One region of the Pantoea sp. F_5 genome, then DNA from elsewhere that is predicted to be linked to it. Evidence: predicted binding sites of a transcription regulator. Region 1 holds the regulator's gene; each other region holds the start of a gene.

Region 1 (5,276 bases):
TAGTGATTCACTTTCAGGGACTGGAGGATATCGACTTCCCCTATCTGCTGGCGATGCTGCAGGGGTCGTTTATCTCGCACATCAATACGCTGGTGGTGCCTGGCGGCAAAATGGGTCTGGCCATGGAGCTGATCATGGGGCCGCTGGTGAAGCGGCTGATGGAAGGTAAGCGGATAGAGTAAGAGGTCAGCAAAAAACCCTCAGACAGCAGATGCCTTTCGCAAAAATGTAAAACCGGCTTTTCTGCGGATAAAGGCTTGCTGCTGAGCAGGCTTCAGGGAGCATACGCCTTTCGCAAAGACGCAAAACCGCCATCCCTGGCAGGCTCAGCGCGGGCCATCCCTGGCCCGCTATGCTTTGCTACAGGTGTATGCTCCCTTCGCTTCACGTCCGGCAGCCACATCCGGTTTCAGGGAGCTCGCTTCAGACAGACCCTGATCACAAAGAATCTGACAGCAGCATATAAGCTCAACACGCAGGGAACCGGGTCAGAAGAGGAAAGCGTCCCACGCCAGGGATAAAAACGCCGGGAGCGTTTTTGAACAACGCAACGCGTTGGCCCGGCTACAGGCGCACTTCAGGGATGAGGTGCGTAATCGCGTGGGCCGAGCGCCCAGGGATGGTTTAAGCGACTTTCCGATCTGGCCCGGTTTTCTGCGCAGGCTCGATCTTACCGCCGCCCAATGTTGCACGGGCCGTTAATGGTCGTTTTCAGATACTACAGCTCAATCACCTCATAGCTATGCGTAATCGTCACACCTTTACCCAGCATGATGGCCACAGAGCAGTATTTCTCTGCCGAAAGATCGACGGCGCGTGAGACCGCTTTATCCTGGAGCGCTTTGCCACTCACGATAAAATGCAGGTTGATGTGCGTAAAGATTCGCGGTGCTTCTTCACGACGTTCTGAGGTCAGTTTTACTTCACAATCAGCCACATCGTTGCGGCCTTTTTGCAGAATTGATACCACGTCAATCGCGCTGCATCCACCTGCCGCCATCAGCACCATCTCCATTGGGCTGGGCGCTTTATCACCCGAATTGCCATCCATCAGTATCTGATGGCCGGATGAGGATTCTCCAAGGAATGTCAGCCCTTCTACCCATTTCACTCTTGCCTGCATGATTTTTGCTCCGGAATACGCTGTTTTGTCGCCAGAGTACGCTTTCACCTGGTAAACAGCAATCCAGAGAAATCCGCCTGTAGCTGAAGCGAGACAACAGAAGACAGTCGGCAAAAGCTGTGCTACAAACAGTGCTGAAAATATTTTTCGTCACCCGATGGCGAAGCCGGGAAGAATGAAGCGCACTGCGCCTGATGCGGCCCGAATAATTTCCTGAAAAGGAAACGCTTGAAGCTTTCACCGCCTGACAGGGAAAACTGCCCCCTGTATTTTGGGCACGATTACAACAGAGGATAATAGCGAATGGTTCTCGGCAAACCGCAAACAGACCCTACACTCGAATGGTTCCTGTCCCATTGCCATATTCACAAGTATCCATCCAAAAGTACGCTGATTCACCAAGGTGAAAAAGCAGAAACGCTTTACTACATCGTGAAAGGTTCCGTCGCGGTTCTGATTAAAGATGAAGAAGGCAAAGAGATGATTCTTTCCTACCTGAATCAGGGCGATTTTATTGGTGAGCTTGGCCTGTTCGAAGAAGGTCAGGAGCGCAGCGCCTGGGTACGTGCGAAAAGCGCGTGCGAAGTCGCGGAGATTTCTTACAAGAAATTCCGTCAGCTGATCCAGGTGAATCCCGACATCCTGATGCGACTCTCCTCGCAGATGGCGCGTCGCCTGCAGGTCACGTCTGAAAAAGTGGGTAACCTCGCTTTCCTCGACGTCACCGGACGCATTGCTCAGACCCTGCTTAACCTGGCGAAGCAGCCAGATGCCATGACGCATCCCGACGGCATGCAAATTAAAATCACTCGTCAGGAAATTGGCCAGATTGTGGGTTGTTCACGTGAAACCGTGGGCCGTATTCTGAAGATGCTGGAAGATCAGAACCTGATCTCCGCACACGGTAAAACCATCGTCGTTTACGGCACCCGCTAACTCCTGTCATCCACGGCGTGATGGCAACATCACGCCGTTATTGTTTGTGTTGGGCCGATGTGGCGTCGAATCATTTATCATCCTGAAGTTAACTACGCCTTGCGGCAAACGCTGGTGCTCTGCCTGCCGGTCGCGTTGGGCTGGCTGGCTGGCGACCTGCAAAAAGGTCTGCTGTTCTCATTAGTGCCCGCCTGCTGCAATATCGCCGGTCTCGATACTCCGCATAAACGCTTTTTCAAACGTCTGATTGTGGGCGGCAGCCTGTTTGCCCTCGGCAGCTTTCTGATCCAGTGGCTCACCCTGCATGCGATTCCACTGCCGCTGATCCTCTTCGCTATGCCTTTGCTGCTTGGCGTCACCGGTGAGATTAGCCCGCTGCACGGCCGTCTGCTGCCCGGTACGCTTATTGCCGCCATCTTTACCCTCAGCCTGATTGGCCGCATGCCCATCTATGTCACTCCGCTGCTCTATATCGGCGGCACACTCTGGTATGGGATATTTAACTGGTTCTGGTTCTGGCTGTGGAAAGAGCAGCCGATGCGGGAGAGCCTGAGCCTGATTTACCGCGAGCTGGCCAACTACTGTGACGCCAAATATACCCTGCTGACGCAGCTGACCGATCCCGAAAAAGCGCTGCCGCCGCTGCTGGCTCACCAGCAGAAAGTGGTCGATCTGATCAACACCTGTTATCAGCAGATGCACATGCTGTCGGCAAGCCGCGATCACAGCCATAAGCGGCTAACGCGCGCTTTCCAGGTGGCGCTCGATCTGCAGGAGCATATCTCGGTCAGCCTGCATCGGCCGGAAGAAGTACAGAAGCTGGTAGAGCAGAGCCATGCTGAAGCGGTGATCCGCTGGAATGCCAAAACCATCTCGGCCCGGTTGCGGGTGCTGGCAGATAACATTCTTTATCACCAGTTACCCGACCGCTTTGCGATGGATAAACAGCTCGGCGCGCTGGAGAAAATCGCCCATCAGCATCCCGATAATCCGGTGGGTAACTTCTGCCTTTATCACTTCAACCGCATTGCGCGGGTGCTGCGCACCCAGAAGCCGCTTTACCAGCGCGATTTGATGGCAGACCGCCAGCGCCGCCTGCCGCTGTTACCGGCGCTGCGCAGCTATCTCTCGTTTCGCTCGTCGGCGCTGCGTACGGCGGGTCGCTTTGCGGTGATGCTGATGCTGGGCAGCGCGCTGGCGCTGTTCTTTAATATCCCCAAACCCTACTGGATCCTGATGACCATTATGTTCGTCAGCCAGAACGGCTACAGCGCCACCCGCGTCCGTATTCAGCACCGGGCGTTGGGCACCTTTGCCGGCCTGGTCATCGCGGCCGCTACGCTGCGGCTGGCGGTGCCGGAGTCCCTGGTGCTGTTGATCATGCTGGCGATAACCTTTATCAGCTATCGCTTTACCCGCCAGTTCTATGGCTGGTCGATGATTGGCTTTACGGTCACGGCAGTTTACTCGCTGCAACTGCTGTCACTGAATGGTGCGCAGTTTCTGCTGCCGCGACTGATGGATACGCTGATGGGCTGTCTGATCGCCTTTGGCGGGATGCTGTGGTTATGGCCGCAGTGGCAGAGCGGCTTACTGCGGCAGAACGCCCACGACGCGCTGGAAACCTACCAGGATGCACTGCGGCTCTTGCTGGGCGATGAACAGTCGCCAGAGAAACTGGCTTATCAGCGAGTGAAAGTGAATCAGGCACACAATGCGCTGTTTAACTCGCTAAATCAGGCGATGCAGGAACCCGCGTTCAACTCGCGCTATCTGACTGATATGCGGCTCTGGGTCACCCACAGTCAGTTTATTGTCGAGCATATCAATGCGATAACGATTCTGGCGCGCGAGCACACGATGCTGACCGCCTCGCTGGCTCAACGCTATCTGCAATCCTGCGAAATTGCGCTGCAGCGGTGTCAGCAGCGGCTGGAATATGATGGTGAAAGCTCACAGGTGAATCTGCTGGATGACCTGGAGAACATCAGTGAGGGACCGATTACGGTGGTGGAGCAGCATGTGCGGCGCATTCTCGATCATCTGAGCGTGATGTACACCATTTCATCGCTGGCGTGGAACCAGCGACCGCAACATGGCCGCTGGCTGATCAGACGCTTACGTAAAAACTAAGCTAGCCGTTAAGCACTTTGCCGACGGCGGTGGCGAAGCGGCTCATGCCCTCTTCAATGTCGGCCGGTTCGATGATCAGCGACGGGGCAAAACGCATCACATCGGTGCCAGCTACCAGTACCATCACACCTTCAGCGGCAGCGGCAGCGGCATTCAGAATGTCGCGCGACCTGCCGGCATGCTGAGGTTTAAGCGCCGCGCCAATCAGCAGACCTTTACCGCGAATGTCACTGAACAGGTCATACTTTGCGTCGATGGCCTGCAGCGCCGTGACAAAGTGCTGGCGACGCATCTCCACGCCCGCCAGCACCTCCGGCGTATTGATAATATCCAGCGCGGTTTCGGCAATGGCACAGGCGAGCGGGTTGCCGCCATAGGTGGTGCCATGCACGCCCGGTGCCATGGTCGAAGCAATCTCGTTGGTGGTCAGCATGGCGCTGACCGGGAAACCGCCGCCCAGCGCTTTGGCTGAGGTCAGGATATCGGGCTGGACGCCATAATGCTCATAGGCGAACAGCTTGCCGCTGCGTCCCATGCCGCTCTGCACTTCGTCCAGTACCAGCAGCGCCTGATGCTGATCGCAAAGCGCACGCAGTCCCTGCATAAATTCCTGCGTCGCAGGCATGACGCCGCCCTCACCCTGAATCGGTTCAACCACAATGGCACAGGTGTGATCGTCAATGACCGCTTTTACAGCGTCCAGGTCATTGAACGGTACGTGGACAATATCCGCCGGTTTCGGACCGAATCCGTCAGAATATTTTGGCTGGCCGCCCACCGTAACGGTAAACAGCGTCCGGCCATGAAAGGCATTATGAAACGCGATGATCTTACTTTTGAACGGACTGTGACGTTTGCAGGCGTAATAGCGCGCCAGTTTAAACGCAGCTTCGTTGGCTTCGGCACCGGAGTTGGCGAAGAAGACGCGATTGGCAAAGGTCGCCTGAATGAGCTTACTGGCGAGACGCAGTGCCGGTTCGTTGGTAAAGACATTGCTGGTGTGCCACAGCGTCTCGCCCTGGCTTTTCAGTGTTTCCACCAGCGCAGGATGGCAGTGTCCAAGTGCGGTAACAGCAATACCACC
Region 2 (5,276 bases), 210 kb from region 1:
GCATTCTGCAGCGTCAGACGCGCATGCAGGTCAGCAGACCAGCCTGTTATCCCGATCCGCGCGGCAGCCTGGCGCTGCGTCAGGCGCTGGTAGCCTATCTGTCGGTGGCTCGCGGTCTGCGCTGTCAGGCGGACCAGATCATTATTACCAGCGGCTATGCGGGCGCGATGGGTCTGATTGGCCTGGCGATGGATTTTCAGGGCAAAACGGCCTGGCTGGAAGATCCCGGATTCTGGGTGGCGCGTCGCGCGGTTGACGCGCTGCGCGTTACGCCCGTTGCCGTGCCGGTTGATGCTGAAGGGTTACAGGTGGAGGCCGGTATTGCCCGCGCGCCGGATGCCGCTTTCGCGCTGGTCACGCCGGGACAGCAGGCGCCGCCTGGCATGACCATGAGCCTGGCGCGCCGCCATGCATTGCTGAGCTGGGCCAGTCGCGAGCAGCGCTGGATTATCGAAGATGACTATCTCGGCGAGCTTCAGCCCGGTCATCGTGCGGCTCCGGCACTGGCCGCGCTCGACAGCGAGGGACGCGTGTTGCACATAGGTACCTTCAGTAAGACGCTGACGCCGCAACTGCGGCTTGGTTTTATTGTGGTTCCGACGGCGCTGACGGCCCGCTTCGGCGAGGTGTGTGCACTACTTGCGCCAGCCTCTTCGGGATTGCTGCACAATGCGGTAGCGGAGTTTTTGCGGGAAGGTCACTTTATGCGGCATCTGCGGCGCATGAAGCGCCTTTATCAGGAGCGGTTGGAGCAGATGATCGCGGCGCTCCATCCTCACTTCCCCGACCTGCAACGCGCCGGGCTGGCGGTGATTGTCCGCTTACCCGCCGGTACGCCGGATGAGATGATTGCGCAGCAGGCAGCAAAGTGGGGCATGGCACCGTCGCCGCTGTCGATCTGGTATCAGCAGGCCGAGCAGTGCGGTGCGGGCCTGGTACTGGGTGCGGCACATCTGCCGCGTGAAGGTTATGCGCGTAGCGCCGAACGGCTAAAAGCGCTGGTCGATGCGCAGGCGGTCAGCTCCTGAACCAGCGACGCCAGACAAAGCGGATCACAAAAAACTCCAGTGCGCCGAGCACTAAAAACCAGGCGCAAAACACCACCGTGTAGAGCTGATTCAGATCCTGTAAATGGAACATCTGCAACAGATGCTGCGCCACCGTTACGCTAAAAGCGGGCGCGGGCAGCAGCAGCGCCGAAAGAAAGCCCAGCAGCAAAATGCCACCCGGCACGATCAACGTCTCATAAGGGTTATTCATAACCGGTTTCCCAAATTCATCAGCCCGGCATTTTCCGGTAATCGGCGACAGGGTTCAATGGCGGCGTGTGGTAATGCCTGCATCCGGGGCGTTGCACGGTTAAATAAATGGTCAGAAAATGCTTTGCTACCATCGACTTAGCGCCATTCATAGCGAATGATAAGAGTTATAGCCTTTGCTATACTTAAATCCCTGATTTTACTGTCTTTTTATCTTCAGGTTTGCGTGGTAGACTGCGCCCACTTTTTCATAACTGAACACTTTGTGTGGTGAATTTAGCGTGAATTGCCGCTTTTTCGCCCCAGGTGAATAAATCATGACCTTTATTGCCACTTTAATTCTTGCGCTGGGTATGTCGATGGACGCGTTTGCCGCTGCGCTGGGCAAAGGTGCCACACTGCATCGTCCTGGTTTTAAAGAAGCGCTGCGTACCGGTCTGATTTTTGGCTCTATTGAAGCGCTGACTCCACTGATTGGCTGGGCGCTTGGCCTGGCCGCCAGCCGTTACATCATGGCGTGGGATCACTGGGTTGCCTTCAGCCTGCTGGCGTTCCTGGGTGGCCGTATGATGATGGAAGGTTTCCGTAAGACAGCCGCCACCGAACCCTGCGAAGCCCCGCAAAGCCACGGCTTTATGGTACTGGCAACCACCGCCGTCGCGACCAGCCTGGATGCGCTGGCGGTCGGTGTCGGACTGGCTTTCCTGCAGGTGAACATCATCACCACCGCGCTGACCATTGGTGCTGCTACCACGGTAATGGCGACCACAGGCGTCTTAGTCGGGCGCTTTATTGGTCCGGTGCTGGGCAAGTGGGCGGAAGTGCTGGGCGGCGTCGTGTTAATCGCCGTTGGCTCCACCATTCTGTTGCAACATCTTGGCTACACCGCCTAGTGCTTTTGCACATAAAAGCGGCATTTTTGTGATCTGGTTCAAATTTATTTGCTGTTAAAACGCACAGGCGATATACTTTTTCAGTATATCTTCAACTAAATTTGAATCAGGTATTCCATGAAACGCATTCTTAAACACGTATTTCGCGCTTACGTTGAGACGTTTAAACATGTACCACCGGGTGCCATGTACTAAGCACTCCGCAAGAAACCCTCGATAATCGCGGTCAGGGATCGACCTGTGATTATCACTTTTTGCTTTCGCTGAGTTAAACCTACGCTTTTTCACTTCCTGTGCGTCCGTTCTGCTACTGCCACTCTTGTCGTTTTCCCGCTATAAGCGCTTTCGGGCGATGAAATGACCCCTTTTTTGCCTCCGTGCATTATGGATTGGCAGTGATCTCATGTATGTCTGATTTTTGAGGCTCTTTTAGTGGCTAATGATGTTTATTGCAATCAACGGCAGTGAATTTGGTAAAGACCGTGCAGGCGTATATTATCTCGCACCGCATTCTTTCGAATGGGAGAGCATGGGTACTCACTATTCAGATTTTTTGCGCTGGGCTTTTAGTGGCAATTTGAGTCTTTTCTGTCAAAAAGTACGATGGGATAACTGGCGAAATGAAATATCTTCCCTGAGTGGTCAATCGGTTTACTCTTTTTTAATCCATCATTCTGCCGAATAATAATCAGCTTTCAATCTGCCAGTGCAACAGAGACTAAACCCTTATCTTCAATAGCAACGCACTTTCCCTTTTTACTATTAGATGGGTGAGTGCGACATTACGAATCCTTCCGGCGGAGGCTGTTCTTGCTGACCTCATCAGATCTCATCAAATGAAACCCGATAACGCTTGCTGGGAAGTTCCGGGCTTGCAATAGAACCCTATGGAATAGAAAATCAAGGCTACACAAATGCACCCCGGCACAGTCAATGTCGCCCTTCTCTTAATAATCTGATATACAGAACCGTAACACGTTAAAATTCTGGATAAAAATATGAAAGTTAGCGAAGACAACCTCTTGCGTTCAGGTTTCACGCCTCGTGAATTGGGTAAAATTAAGAGTAACACTCAGCGTTTTGGCGATACCCTGAATGAAGCCATTGGCGATCTTGCAAGGCGGTTTATCATCGCCACCGGTTGCATTAGCTTCTGTCTGGCCGTATTCGTGCTGCTGCTCGCTTTTGGCTCCTCAGAGTCAATTTTTTCCGGTGGTATAGGACTTGCGTGCGGGGCGGTGATTGCTGCATTTTCCCAGCCGCCGGTAATAGCTTACAAAGCATGGCGTTACACTCGATCTCAACGGGTTTGAGCGCTGCTCTCACTGTTGTTGATCAGTTCAAAGATGACTCTGCCCTTAATACCATAGTCAATGATCTTCATGGTCAGTTCCGTCCTGTTCATCGTTTCAACTTTACGGAAATAATCTGTAGGCAGCCACCGGAATAGTTTCCACGCCTCGGGCTTGCGCATGGCACCGGTAATGCCATACACGCTTGAGACCAGCGTTGCGGCCTTATAAGTCGCCAGGCCCGTTTCAGGAGTAAAACCCATAAATTTTGCCGCTTCCATTGAGCTATCAGCAAAAATTCCTTCTGAATGTGCACTATCACCATAACGCAGATGGCTGGCTTCCCTGGTAATGCCATTGATGCCATCAACAAATAGCGTGGCACCAGCTAACATGCCGACTGGATTCATTGACGCTACCATACCTACCCCACCAACAATCGTCAGGCCAGACAACACGATGTTTACCGCTGAAATGACATATCCGACAATTTTGTTATTCTCTCGAATAAATTCCACTTTGGCATACAACCTGGCAACCTCTGTACGGAGAAGACGATCCTGCTCGTGAAGGCTTTCAGTTTCGGCTCGCAGCGTATTGATGCAGACCATACACTCTTCGTCTGTTCTGGCCCGGCGGGCCACAGCAAACTGGTCTTCAATAACTTTTTTAATTTCCTCAACGAATTGAATGCGTGAAAGCCCGTGATTCAGATGAAATGAAGCAACACGATTCGCTACATTTACAAGTTTACGAGCCTCAAGATTAACCATCGTTTCTGCCCATGCCTGGTTTCGTCCACCTGAGCGCATCATTCACAGCAGAGCTGCATCCATTTTCATCTCTCCGTGCTGGTGTTGATTCATACAGGAACCCGATCCTGTAGTTCAGCTTATTCGCTGAAGATGCTTCTATTAACTGAATAGGTAATGTATCGGTCTTTTTCCAATGAAATTTTCCAGTTGTCCAGCGGGGTAAGCAAGTTCAACATATATTTTAAGTAATGTTTCTTTAATCACGCCAAATTTAGCAGTTAAATAATGGCGCTTCTCTGTTTGCCACACTCTTTTTAACCGGTTGGCGCAACAAAGTAATTCGTCTAAAAAATTCTATTTAGTTAACTTTAATGAAGGGGTAATGATGTGTAAACAGTTTTACTCATTCGGCAGAATAGTAAACTACTTTGAGATAGAAATTCAGGCACTTTAAGCGGCGTTGTAAGCAGGCCAGTAATGTTTTGAGAGAGTTCCCCCTGTGTTTGTTACGTAGCGAAATTCGGAATGCCGTACTTACCTTCCCCCCAACCCACCATTAACCCGCCGCCAACCCGATCCCGTCCTACACTAAATTATTCTCCCCAAATCAGGAGCAGCGGATGATCCAGAAGCATCAACGAAAACAAGCAGCGATTGTGGCAGGCGTGGGATTAGGTGTGGCAGCTACGCTTTGGGGTATGAAACGCTGGCAACAGCTGAAGCAGACACCGCCAGTGTCGTCGCGCAGTCATCACGCCGGGCTGGCGGGTTACTTTCAGCAGGTGGGCGACTGGCGCATGTTTACCCGCGTCACGCCTAATGAAGATCGGGGACTGCCGGTAGTGCTGGTTCACGGTCTGGTGATGTCGGGCCGGGCGATGGAGCCGCTGGCGCTGGCGCTGGCGCTGGGCCGCGACTATCACGTACTGGTGCCGGATTTGCCGGGGTTTGGGGCCAGTGCGCTGCCTGCTTCTGCGCCGATTATGTCCGTGGATGAGCAGGCTGACGCGCTCTGGCTCTGGCTACAGCACAACGGGTTTGAGCGTGCCATCTGGGTCGGGAACTCGTTTGGGTGTC
Region 3 (5,276 bases), on a different contig from region 1:
AAAGCTGCGTCCGCCGCCTTCACGACCACCTTCACGACGCTCTGAAGAGAAGCGACGACCACCTTCACGGTTGGCTGCGCCAGGACCGCTACGACGCTCACCGCCCGCTGGACGACGATCGCCACGGCCTTCGTTTGGCTGTGCATCACCCAGTAGCTGCATATTCATCGGTTTGTTCAGAATACGTGTACGGGTAAAGTGCTGCAGCACATCGCCTGGCATGCCTTTCGGCAGCTCGATAGTCGAGTGGTTACCGAACAGCTTGATATTACCGATGTAACGGCTGCTGATGTCGCCTTCGTTAGCGATAGCGCCAACGATGTGACGAACTTCAACACCATCATCACGGCCCACTTCGATGCGGTACAGCTGCATTTCGCCAACATCACGACGTTCACGACGTGGACGATCGCCATCACGGCTTTCACGTGGACCACGATCGCCACGCGCTTCACGGCTGTCACGACGGCCATCACGATCGTCACGATCGCGATATTCGCGACGTGCCGGACGCGGTGCTTCTGGTGGCAGAATCAGAGGACGTTCACCCTGTGCCATTTTCAGCAGTGCGGCTGCCAGTGTTTCCAGATCCAGTTCATCTTCCGGCTGCATTTTAGTCAGCAGAGCACGGTACTGATCCAGATCGCTGCTTTCCAGCTGCTGCTGAACTTTAGCAGCAAACTTAGCCAGACGACGCTCACCCAGCAGTTCTGCGTTAGGCAGTTCGACTTCAGGGATAGTCAGCTTCATCGTACGTTCGATATTGCGCAGCAGACGACGCTCGCGGTTCTCAACGAACAGCAGCGCACGGCCAGCACGACCTGCACGACCGGTACGACCAATACGGTGAACGTAAGATTCTGCATCCATCGGGATGTCATAGTTCACAACCAGGCTGATACGCTCAACGTCCAGACCACGGGCCGCCACGTCGGTGGCAATCAGGATGTCCAGACGACCATCTTTCAGGCGCTCCAGCGTCTGCTCACGCAGTGCCTGGTTCATATCACCGTTCAACGCGGCGCTGTTGTAGCCACTACGCTCCAGCGCTTCTGCCACTTCCAGCGTTGCGTTTTTGGTACGCACGAAGATGATGGCAGCATCAAAGTCTTCTGCTTCCAGGAAGCGAACCAATGCGTCTGTTTTACGACCGTAAGCGGTCCAGTAGCTCTGGCTGATGTCAGGACGCGTCGTCATGCTTGACTGAATACGCACTTCCTGTGGATCTTTCATGAAGCGTTTAGTAATACGACGAATCGCTTCCGGCATGGTTGCAGAGAACAGCGCAGTCTGATGACCAGCTGGGATCTGAGCCATGATGGTTTCAACGTCTTCGATGAAGCCCATACGCAGCATTTCATCTGCTTCGTCCAGCACCAGACCGCGCAGGTTAGAAAGGTCTAACGTGCCGCGTTTCAGGTGGTCAAGCAGACGACCAGGCGTACCCACAACAACCTGTGGTCCCTGACGCAGAGCACGCAGCTGCACGTCATAACGCTGGCCGCCGTAAAGGGCAACCACGTTCAGGCCGCGCATATGTTTAGAGAATTCAGTGACTGCTTCAGCAACCTGTACCGCCAGTTCGCGGGTCGGTGCCAGCACCAGGATCTGAGGTGCTTTAACAGTCGGGTCAATGTTGTTTAACAGCGGCAGTGAGAACGCCGCAGTTTTACCACTCCCGGTCTGCGCCATGCCTAACACGTCACGGCCCGCCAGCAGGTGAGGAATACACTCAGCCTGGATTGGGGATGGCTTTACGTAGCCCATGCCATTCAGTGATTCAAGGATGTCGGCGTTCAGGCCAAGGTCAGCAAAAGTGGTTTGAATATCAGTCATGTAGTACACGTGCCTCTTAGATTGCGGCGGCCAGTCTACATAACTCGTCGTGAAAACTTTCAGTCATTTTCATCAAAAAGTGTGAACCGGCTCAAATTAGAAGTTTTGACGAACAGAAAAGCCTTCATCCCTTAAGATGATGACTTAACAGGTTTTACAGGCAAATTAAGTTCGTCAGCTATTGCTGGTCAGATTCTGATAAATCGTCTTGTGCCTGGCCGAGTTGCGCCAGTTCCAACAATGCGTATCGGTGTTCAACAAAGTTGTTAACGTTGTTGGCCACCGCCAGTTTGAACAACGCTTTCGCGTCGTCCTTCTCCCCCAGACTTAGGTAGTACTTACCTAAATAGAAGTTGGTTTCACTGAGATGTTCAGCGAGCGAGGTGTTATCCGTTGCGTCCGCCCTGAGACTTTCCATCAACGTTTTCTCGTTGATATCTCCAAGGTAGAACTCGACAATATTCCATCCCCATTGGTCTCTGACCGCTTTGTCGTGACGCTGTTGAAGCGCAACTTTTGCCTTGTCGACATCCATCTCGCGTTCAACGAGATAGAGCCACAGACTGCGGAAAGGATCGTTAGGATCGTCTTGATAAAACGCCAGCAGATCATCTTGCGCTAACTTGTATCGACCGCCGTAATAGAGGGCGATACCACGGTTTAAATGCGCATAGTTGTAAGTTGGATCAAGCTCAAGTACAGAATCAAACGCTTCATAGGCGGCATCAAAGTTGCCCGCCTGCGTTAAATATATGCCTAAGTAGTTAAACACTTCGGGCATATCTGGTCTTATAGACAGCGCTTGCGAAAAATCGTTCCGCGCTAATGCCCGCAGACCTAAACTATCATACAACACTCCGCGCTCATATAACAGCTGTGCGCGTTCATCATCGGTGAGAGCGCGACTGGCAAGAATTTGTTCCATGCGCGCCAGTATCACTTCCTGCTGCAGTGTGGGCTGTAGAGGCACTGCAAGAACTTCGTTCTTACGCCAATTGGAGTTGCTGCATCCTGCCAGCGTCAAAGCTGTCGCAACAAAACACCAGCGCAGAAAAGGCTTCATTTCCCACTCCCGAATACAAACATTGGGATAACTATCCTGTCATCCGCCTGCTGTGCACAAGGATTCCCGCCCTCGCGATGATACAAACGCCCCTCTCTGCCAGGCAAAGAGGGGCAAATCAGCAATGACTTATTCAGCGTCAGGCGTGGTCACCGCTGCAGCTTCTTCAGTCTGCGGCTTAGATTCTGTCGCTTCTTTGATGCTCAGACGTACGCGGCCCTGGCGATCAACTTCCATCACCTTAACCGGCACTTCCTGACCCATCTGCAGGTAGTCAGTCACTTTCTCAACGCGCTTATCAGCGATTTGTGAAATGTGAACCAGACCTTCTTTACCGCCGCCGATAGCAACAAAGGCACCGAAGTCAACGATACGGGTCACTTTACCACTGTAAATGCGGCCCACTTCGATTTCTGCAGTGATCTCTTCGATACGACGAATGGCTTCTTTCGCTTTCAGACCATCCGTCGCAGCGATTTTCACGGTGCCGTCATCTTCGATTTCAATCGTCGTGCCGGTCTCTTCGGTCAGTGCACGAATCACTGAGCCGCCTTTACCGATCACATCTTTGATCTTGTCAGAGCTGATTTTGATGGTGTAGATGCGTGGAGCAAATTCAGAAATCTCGGTACGCGGGGTGCTGATAGCCTGTTCCATAACGCCCAGAATGTGCAGACGCGCACCCTTGGCCTGGTTCAGGGCTTCCTGCATGATTTCACGCGTGATGCCTTCGATTTTGATGTCCATCTGCAGCGCGGTGATACCTTCACGGCTACCGGCTACCTTGAAGTCCATGTCGCCCAGGTGATCTTCGTCGCCCAGGATGTCAGACAGAACCACAAACTTCTCATCTTCTTTCACCAGACCCATTGCGATACCGGCAACGGCGGCTTTGATTGGCACACCTGCATCCATCAGGGCCAGCGAGGCACCACAGACAGAGGCCATCGAAGAAGAGCCGTTAGATTCGGTGATTTCAGACACCACACGCACGGTGTAAGGGAAATCTTCCGCTTTAGGCATTACCGCTAACACACCACGCTTCGCCAGACGACCGTGACCAATCTCACGACGCTTCGGCGAACCGACCATGCCGGTTTCACCGACAGAGTATGGAGGGAAGTTGTAATGGAACAGGAAGCTGTCGGTACGTTCGCCCATCAGCTCATCCAGATTCTGTGCATCGCGGGTAGTACCCAGCGTTGCCGTAACCAGTGCCTGCGTCTCACCACGGGTGAACAGTGATGAACCGTGAGTACGTGGCAACACGCCGGTACGGACATCCAGACCGCGGATCATATCTTTTTCACGACCATCGATGCGTGGCTCGCCATTCAGGATGCGGGTACGAACGACGTTCTTCTCAAGACTATGTACGATATCGCCAATTTCGGCGCTATCCAGTGTTTCATCTTCAGCCAGCAGCGTAGCGATAGTTTCGTCTTTGATGACGCCAACCTGTGTGTAACGCTCCTGCTTGTCAGTGATGCGGTAAGCATCGCTGATGCGCGCTTCTGCCAGAGCAGCAACGCGAGAAATCAGCGGGGTATTAGCCGCTTCAGGCTGCCAGTCCCAGCGTGGTTTACCGGCTTCAGCAACCAGCGCATTGATATTTTCGATAACGATCTGCTGTTGATCGTGGCCAAAGACCACGGCTCCCAGCATCTGCTCTTCTGACAGGATCTCAGCTTCAGATTCAACCATCAGTACGGCATTCTGCGTACCGGCAACGACCAGATCCAGACGAGACTGTTTCAGCTCATCTGCAGTTGGGTTCAGAACATACTGATCGTTGATGTAACCTACGCGTGCAGAGCCAATCGGGCCATTGAACGGCAGACCTGAGAGTGACAGGGCCGCAGAGGCACCGATCATGGCAACAATGTCAGGGTGAACCTGTGGGTTTACAGACACCACGGTGGCAATAACCTGAACTTCGTTAACAAAACCTTCCGGGAACAGGGGGCGAATCGGGCGGTCAATCAGACGCGCAATCAGGGTTTCGCCTTCGCTTGGACGGCCTTCACGACGGAAGAAGCTGCCTGGGATACGACCAGCAGCGTAGGTACGCTCCTGATAGTTCACGGTCAGTGGGAAGAAGTCCTGACCTGGTTTAGATTTTTTCTGACCTACGACAGTGACGAACACTGCAGTATCGTCCATGCTCACCATCACAGCGGCTGTCGCCTGGCGAGCCATCATGCCGGTTTCCAGCGTGACGGTATGTTGACCATATTGGAATTTGCGTACGATCGGATTCAGCAAAATCAAAGTCCTTAACTTCGGGGCATGGCTATCTGTAGCCTGCCATTGATTACCAATCTTCAGCTGCATCCTCGCGACTAATGACAACCCTCGACCGCCCCTGCGGTAAAGC
Region 4 (5,276 bases), on a different contig from region 1:
TTCGCCTTCATTCACCAGCGGAGAGCAGTCGGCGAGCGCGCGGCTGGCGGTCATCAGCATCGTATCGGTAACGCGGCTGGCACCTGCGGCAATCACACCCAGACCAATGCCTGGGAAGATGTAGGAGTTGTTGCACTGCGCAATCGGGTAGGTTTTACCGTTCCAGCTCACCGGTGAGAACGGGCTGCCGGTTGCGACCAGCGCAGCACCGTCAGTCCAGGCGATAATATCGGCTGGCGTCGCTTCCACGCGTGATGTCGGGTTCGACAGCGGCATTACAATAGGGCGCTTACAGTGCTTATGCATCTCGCGGATGATCTCTTCGGTGAACAGGCCTGGCTGGCCGGAAACACCAATCAGAATATCGGGCTGAGCATTACGCACCACATCCAGCAGCGAGATTGCATCATTGGTGACATCCCAGTGCTGCAGGCTTTCGCTCTTCTGCACCAGCTTGCTCTGAAAATCGAGCAGATTAGGCAGTTTGTCCGTCAGCAGACCAAAGCGATCCACCATCATCACCCGGCCACGTGCTTCTTCGTCGCTCAGGCCTTCTGATTTCATCTGCGCGATGATCTGTTCAGCGATACCACAGCCTGCAGAACCGGCACCCAGGAACACCACTTTCTGCTCGCACAGGCGGCTACCGGCTGCACGGCTGGCGGCAATCAGCGTACCGACGGTTACGGCGGCGGTGCCCTGAATATCATCGTTAAAGCAGCAGACTTCATCGCGATAGCGGTTCAGCAGCGGCATGGCGTTCTTCTGGGCGAAATCTTCAAACTGCAACAGTACTTTCGGCCAGCGGCGCTTAACAGCCTGAATAAATTCGTTCACGAACGCGTCGTACTCTTCACCAGTAATGCGCGGATGACGCCAGCCCATATAGAGCGGATCGTTCAGCAACTGCTGGTTGTTGGTGCCAACATCCAGCACCACCGGCAGGGTGTAAGCCGGACTGATGCCGCCACAGGCGGTATAGAGTGACAGCTTACCAATCGGAATACCCATCCCACCGATGCCCTGATCGCCCAAGCCCAGGATGCGCTCGCCATCGGTCACTACAATCACCTTCACATTCTGCTTGGTGGCGTTTTGCAGCATATCTTCGATGCGGTCGCGGTTAGGGTAGGAGATGAACACGCCACGCGCACGACGGTAGATTTCAGAGAAGTGTTCGCAGGCTGCGCCCACGGTCGGGGTGTAGATAATCGGCATCATCTCTTCGAGATGGTTGTCCAGCAGGCGGTAGAAGAGTGTTTCGTTGGTGTCCTGGATGTTACGCAGGTAGACATGCTTATCGTTATTGTTTTTGAAGTCCTGGAACTGACGCCAGGCACGCTGCGCCTGCTCTTCAATTGATTCCACCGCTTCGGGCAGCAGACCGTTGAGGTTGAATTCGTTACGTTCTTCGATGCTAAAGGCGCTGCCTTTGTTCAGCAGGGGAAATTCCAGCAAAATCGGGCCAGCATAAGGGATATACAGCGGGCGTTTACTTTCGTAGTCGAGTTCCATGCGGTAATGCTCCGGTTGCAGTGTTGTCTGGCGTCACGCCGGAAAGGTAGCGCCAGTTTTCTCACCCGTTATAGCTCAGACTGCAGGTCCGGCAGCGGCAGGGTAACCGCTGCGGAAACATTCACGACCGTGCTGCTATCCTGCAACCTGAATTATTCAGAGTAATTTGTATTTGCGTGAATTCTGGCGCCAGATCCTATGAAATTTCCCACAGAAGTACAGCGTTTGTTAATAAAAGCTCACAAAACTGTGGCCGCCCTGACAGCGGGTTATGCTTTGTACAGCGTTACCTGTAGCAGCTCACCGCAACCAAATGTCTCAAGCGTCGCCTGCGTGGCGGCGAACTGGCTTAACGTGGCATTTTCAACTTCGGCTAATACCGCTTTTTTTATCTGACGAACATCGCCGCCCTGCATGTTCAGCAGAACCAGTGCCGCCTGAAGCGGCGGGAAGCTCGGGTTAAACGCGGCATTTTCCGCATAGCGTCCGGCGACAATCGCGCCATCCGTGGTCAGCAGCGCAACACCCGCGTGGGACTGGCTATAAGGCGCGTGGCTGGCATTAGCGGCGGCAACCGCAGCCTGCACCAGGTCATCGCCCTCGGCCACATAGCCGTGATCCACCTCGTCCATCAGGAAGGTCGTAATGTCCAGATCGCGCGGACCAAAGGCATCCGGCAGATAATCGGCCAGGGTGCTGATTGCGCGTTGTGGCAGGCTGATGCGAATGTTGGTGCCGCTGTTCAGCTCGTTCATAAACTGTCGGCAGTGACCGCACGGCGTGTAGTTAACGGTGATGGTCTCGAGCTGGCGCTCACCGCGCAGCCATGCATGAGTAATCGCGCTCTGCTCAGCGTGGACGGTCTGCTGCATCGGCGTGCCGACAAATTCCATATTAGCGCCAAAGTACCAGTTGCCGCTGACCCCACGGGCAATCGCCCCGACATTAAAATGCGACACCGTCGCTACCGCGCAGGAGGCCGCGAGGGGCAGCAGCGCCAGCGCCAGCGCATCGGCCTCCATTTGTGTCTGTTGTTGCAGTGAGGTGACCTGGTCGGCACTGAGTAGCGCATGAAAGTCAGGATCGTCCAGCAGGGGAGCGAGTGCAGTTTGCAGCGTTGACGGCAATGCCTCAAAAGCAGAGAGGAAACGGGAATGCATGTGAGCCTCATTAAATTCAGCAGGCGATGTGCCAGTCACCGGTTTATATGTGATCCACATCGCTCTGACAATGTAACCTGTGTTGCATGTTTCAACTTTGCGAGATCTCTCGCAAACTTTCAGCTAAACCAGTGCATCAGCAGCGGAAAAATAAACGGTGCCAGCAGAGAGGTGATGATGCCGCAGATCACCAGCGCCAGTGAGCTGAATGCGCCTTCCTGATAGTCAAGTTCCGCGGCACGCGCCGTGCCCAGCGCATGCGACGCATTGCCAATTGCCAGTCCGCGCGCTGCTTTCGATTTCACGCCCAGCAGGTTCAGCACCGTGTGTCCGAATACCGCACCCAGTACACCGGCAATCAGCACGCAGATGGCGCTGATGGCGGGAATGCCGTGCAGCGAACCGGAGACGGCCATCGCGATGGGCGTTGTCACGGATTTAGGCACGATGGTGGCGGCAATGTCGGGTGTGGCCCCCATCCAGAGGGCAATAGCGGTGCCTGAGATCATGGCGGTCAGGCTGCCGATAAAGCAGACACCAATAATCGATTTCCAGCGGGCACGAATCTGATGCATCTGCTCATACAGCGGCAGTGCCAGCGCGACCACAGCCGGTTGCAGCAGCTGATTAAGAATCTGGCTGCCTGCGAAATAGCGCGAGTAAGGAAGCTGCAACAGCAGCAGTATCGGGATAATTATCCCCATGGAGACCAGCAGTGGATTAAGCAACGAGATTTTCAGTCGTAACGCCAGCTTACGCGCCAGAAAAAAAGCCGCCAGCGTCAGGGGCAGTGACCACCACATTTCACTCATCGGCTGACTCTCCGGCCGGACGGCGGCTGTGAAGCTGATGGGCGCTGACGCCGACAACAGAGAGCACCAGGAAGGTACTGACGACACAGGAGACAACAATCGGACCAAACTGTGCGGTCAGAATATCGGTGTAGCTCATCACCCCGACGCTGATCGGCACAAACAGCAGCGCCATATAGCGAATCAGCAGATGGCAGCCCGGTTTCACCCAACTGACCGGCAGGATCTGCGATGCCAGCAGGGCGAACAGAATTAGCATCCCAATAATGCTGCCGGGCAGTTTAATGGGCAGCAGCGAGGCGATGCCGATTCCAGCGTATAAGCAGAGATAAATGATGATAAAGGCGCGCAGATAGCGCCCGCAGACAGACAGCACGGTGAGCATGGCAGGCTCCTGTTTTTACTGAGCTTCATCATACGCATTAACCGCTTAGCGTGCTAGCGATCACATTTATGCCGCGGAGTAGCAGCAACGGGCAAAGGGATTCAGCAGAAGGAAGCGGGGCTGTAGCAGTGAGAATGCGAAGAGGGGAAAATAACCCTTCGCGCCAGTGATACGGCGCGAAGGGTTCAGAATGGTACTGTGCTTAACCTGTTAAGCATCGACAGGCGATTACTTAATCGGCATACCCGGCACAGCACCGCTGTCGACGGAGAGGACAAACAGATCTTTGCCGCCCGGACCCGCTGACAGCACCATGCCTTCAGAGATACCGAAGCGCATCTTACGTGGTGCGAGGTTGGCGACGATGATGGTCATTTTACCGACCAGCACTGACGGATCAGGATAAGCGGCGCGGATGCCGGAGAAGATCTGACGCTTTTCCCCGCCCAGGTCAAGTTGCAGACGCAGCAGCTTGTCCGAACCTTCCACCAGTTCCGCCTGCTCAATCAGCGCGACGCGCATATCGACTTTAGCGAAATCATCAATGGTGATGGTTTCACCGATCGGCGCATCGGCCAGCGAACCCGTGGCGGCCGGTGCACTGGCGGTAGCGGCATCCTCTTTCGAGGCCGCAATCAGTCCTTCGACTTTCGCCATTTCAATGCGGCTGTAGAGCGCTTTAAACGGCGCGACCTGGTGATCCAGCAGCGGCTGGGCGATAGCATCCCAGCTCAGCTCGCACTTCAGGAAATCTTCGGCGCGTGCGCTCAGCGAAGGCAGCACCGGCTTCAGCCAGGTCATCAGAATGCGGAACAGGTTAATGCCCATTGAGCAGATCGCCTGCAGGTCGGCATCGCGGCCTTCCTGCTTCGCCACCACCCACGGAGCCTGCTCATCGACATAACGGTTCGCCAGGTCAGCCAGCGCCATGATTTCACGAATCGCACGGCTGAATTCACGGCTGGCCCAGGCGTCACCAATCTTCTCTGACGCATCCACGAAGGTCTGATAGAGCGCCGGATCGGCCAGCTCAGCCGCCAGTTTGCCGTCAAAGCGTTTAGTGATGAAGCCCGCGTTACGTGACGCCAGGTTAACCACTTTGTTCACGATGTCAGCATTCACGCGCTGGACGAAATCTTCCAGATTCAGGTCGATATCGTCGATGCGTGAAGAGAGTTTGGCCGCGTAGTAGTAACGCAGGCTATCGGCATCCAGATGCTGCAGCCAGGTGCTGGCCTTAATAAAGGTACCGCGTGACTTCGACATCTTGGCACCGTTGACGGTGACATAGCCGTGTACAAACAAATTGTTTGGCTTGCGGAAGTTGCTGCCTTCCAGCATCGCGGGCCAGAACAGGCTGTGGAAGTAGACGATATCTTTACCGATGAAGTGATACAGCTCGGT

The links. Region 1 encodes CRP, which controls carbon source genes, mostly activating them, when cyclic AMP is high. Its sites were predicted from a motif close to ATGTGANNNNNNTCACAT; they were not measured.
Region 2: the regulator CRP is predicted to act here: its motif matches at 2,179-2,196, upstream of azuC (stress response protein AzuC).
Region 3: the regulator CRP is predicted to act here: its motif matches at 1,916-1,933, upstream of yrbN (protein YrbN).
Region 4: the regulator CRP is predicted to act here: its motif matches at 2,723-2,740, upstream of cdd (cytidine deaminase).

What each region holds. Positions count from the first base shown of each region.
Region 1 is NZ_VWUO01000006.1:19,837-25,112, forward strand. Features, by position in the region: gene F3I44_RS09550 (phosphoribulokinase) at 1-182, shown strand, start outside; gene F3I44_RS09555 (OsmC family protein) at 719-1,123, opposite strand; gene crp (cAMP-activated global transcriptional regulator CRP) at 1,427-2,059, shown strand; gene F3I44_RS09565 (YccS/YhfK family putative transporter) at 2,117-4,192, shown strand; gene F3I44_RS09570 (aspartate aminotransferase family protein) at 4,194-5,276, opposite strand, start outside.
Region 2 is NZ_VWUO01000006.1:234,412-239,687, reverse strand. Features, by position in the region: gene F3I44_RS10570 (PLP-dependent aminotransferase family protein) at 1-1,028, shown strand, start outside; gene F3I44_RS10565 (DUF1158 domain-containing protein) at 1,018-1,260, opposite strand; gene mntP (manganese efflux pump MntP) at 1,577-2,152, shown strand; gene azuC (stress response protein AzuC) at 2,270-2,347, shown strand; gene F3I44_RS10550 (DUF2625 family protein) at 2,592-2,837, shown strand; gene F3I44_RS10545 (hypothetical protein) at 3,151-3,465, shown strand; gene F3I44_RS10540 (DUF4225 domain-containing protein) at 3,453-4,217, opposite strand; gene F3I44_RS10535 (alpha/beta fold hydrolase) at 4,820-5,276, shown strand, end outside.
Region 3 is NZ_VWUO01000008.1:244-5,519, forward strand. Features, by position in the region: gene F3I44_RS12085 (DEAD/DEAH family ATP-dependent RNA helicase) at 1-1,836, opposite strand, end outside; gene yrbN (protein YrbN) at 1,853-1,909, opposite strand; gene nlpI (lipoprotein NlpI) at 2,015-2,899, opposite strand; gene pnp (polyribonucleotide nucleotidyltransferase) at 3,029-5,164, opposite strand.
Region 4 is NZ_VWUO01000001.1:415,677-420,952, forward strand. Features, by position in the region: gene F3I44_RS01935 (NAD-dependent malic enzyme) at 1-1,515, opposite strand, end outside; gene cdd (cytidine deaminase) at 1,785-2,675, opposite strand; gene F3I44_RS01945 (CidB/LrgB family autolysis modulator) at 2,795-3,487, opposite strand; gene F3I44_RS01950 (CidA/LrgA family protein) at 3,480-3,872, opposite strand; gene metG (methionine--tRNA ligase) at 4,101-5,276, opposite strand, start outside.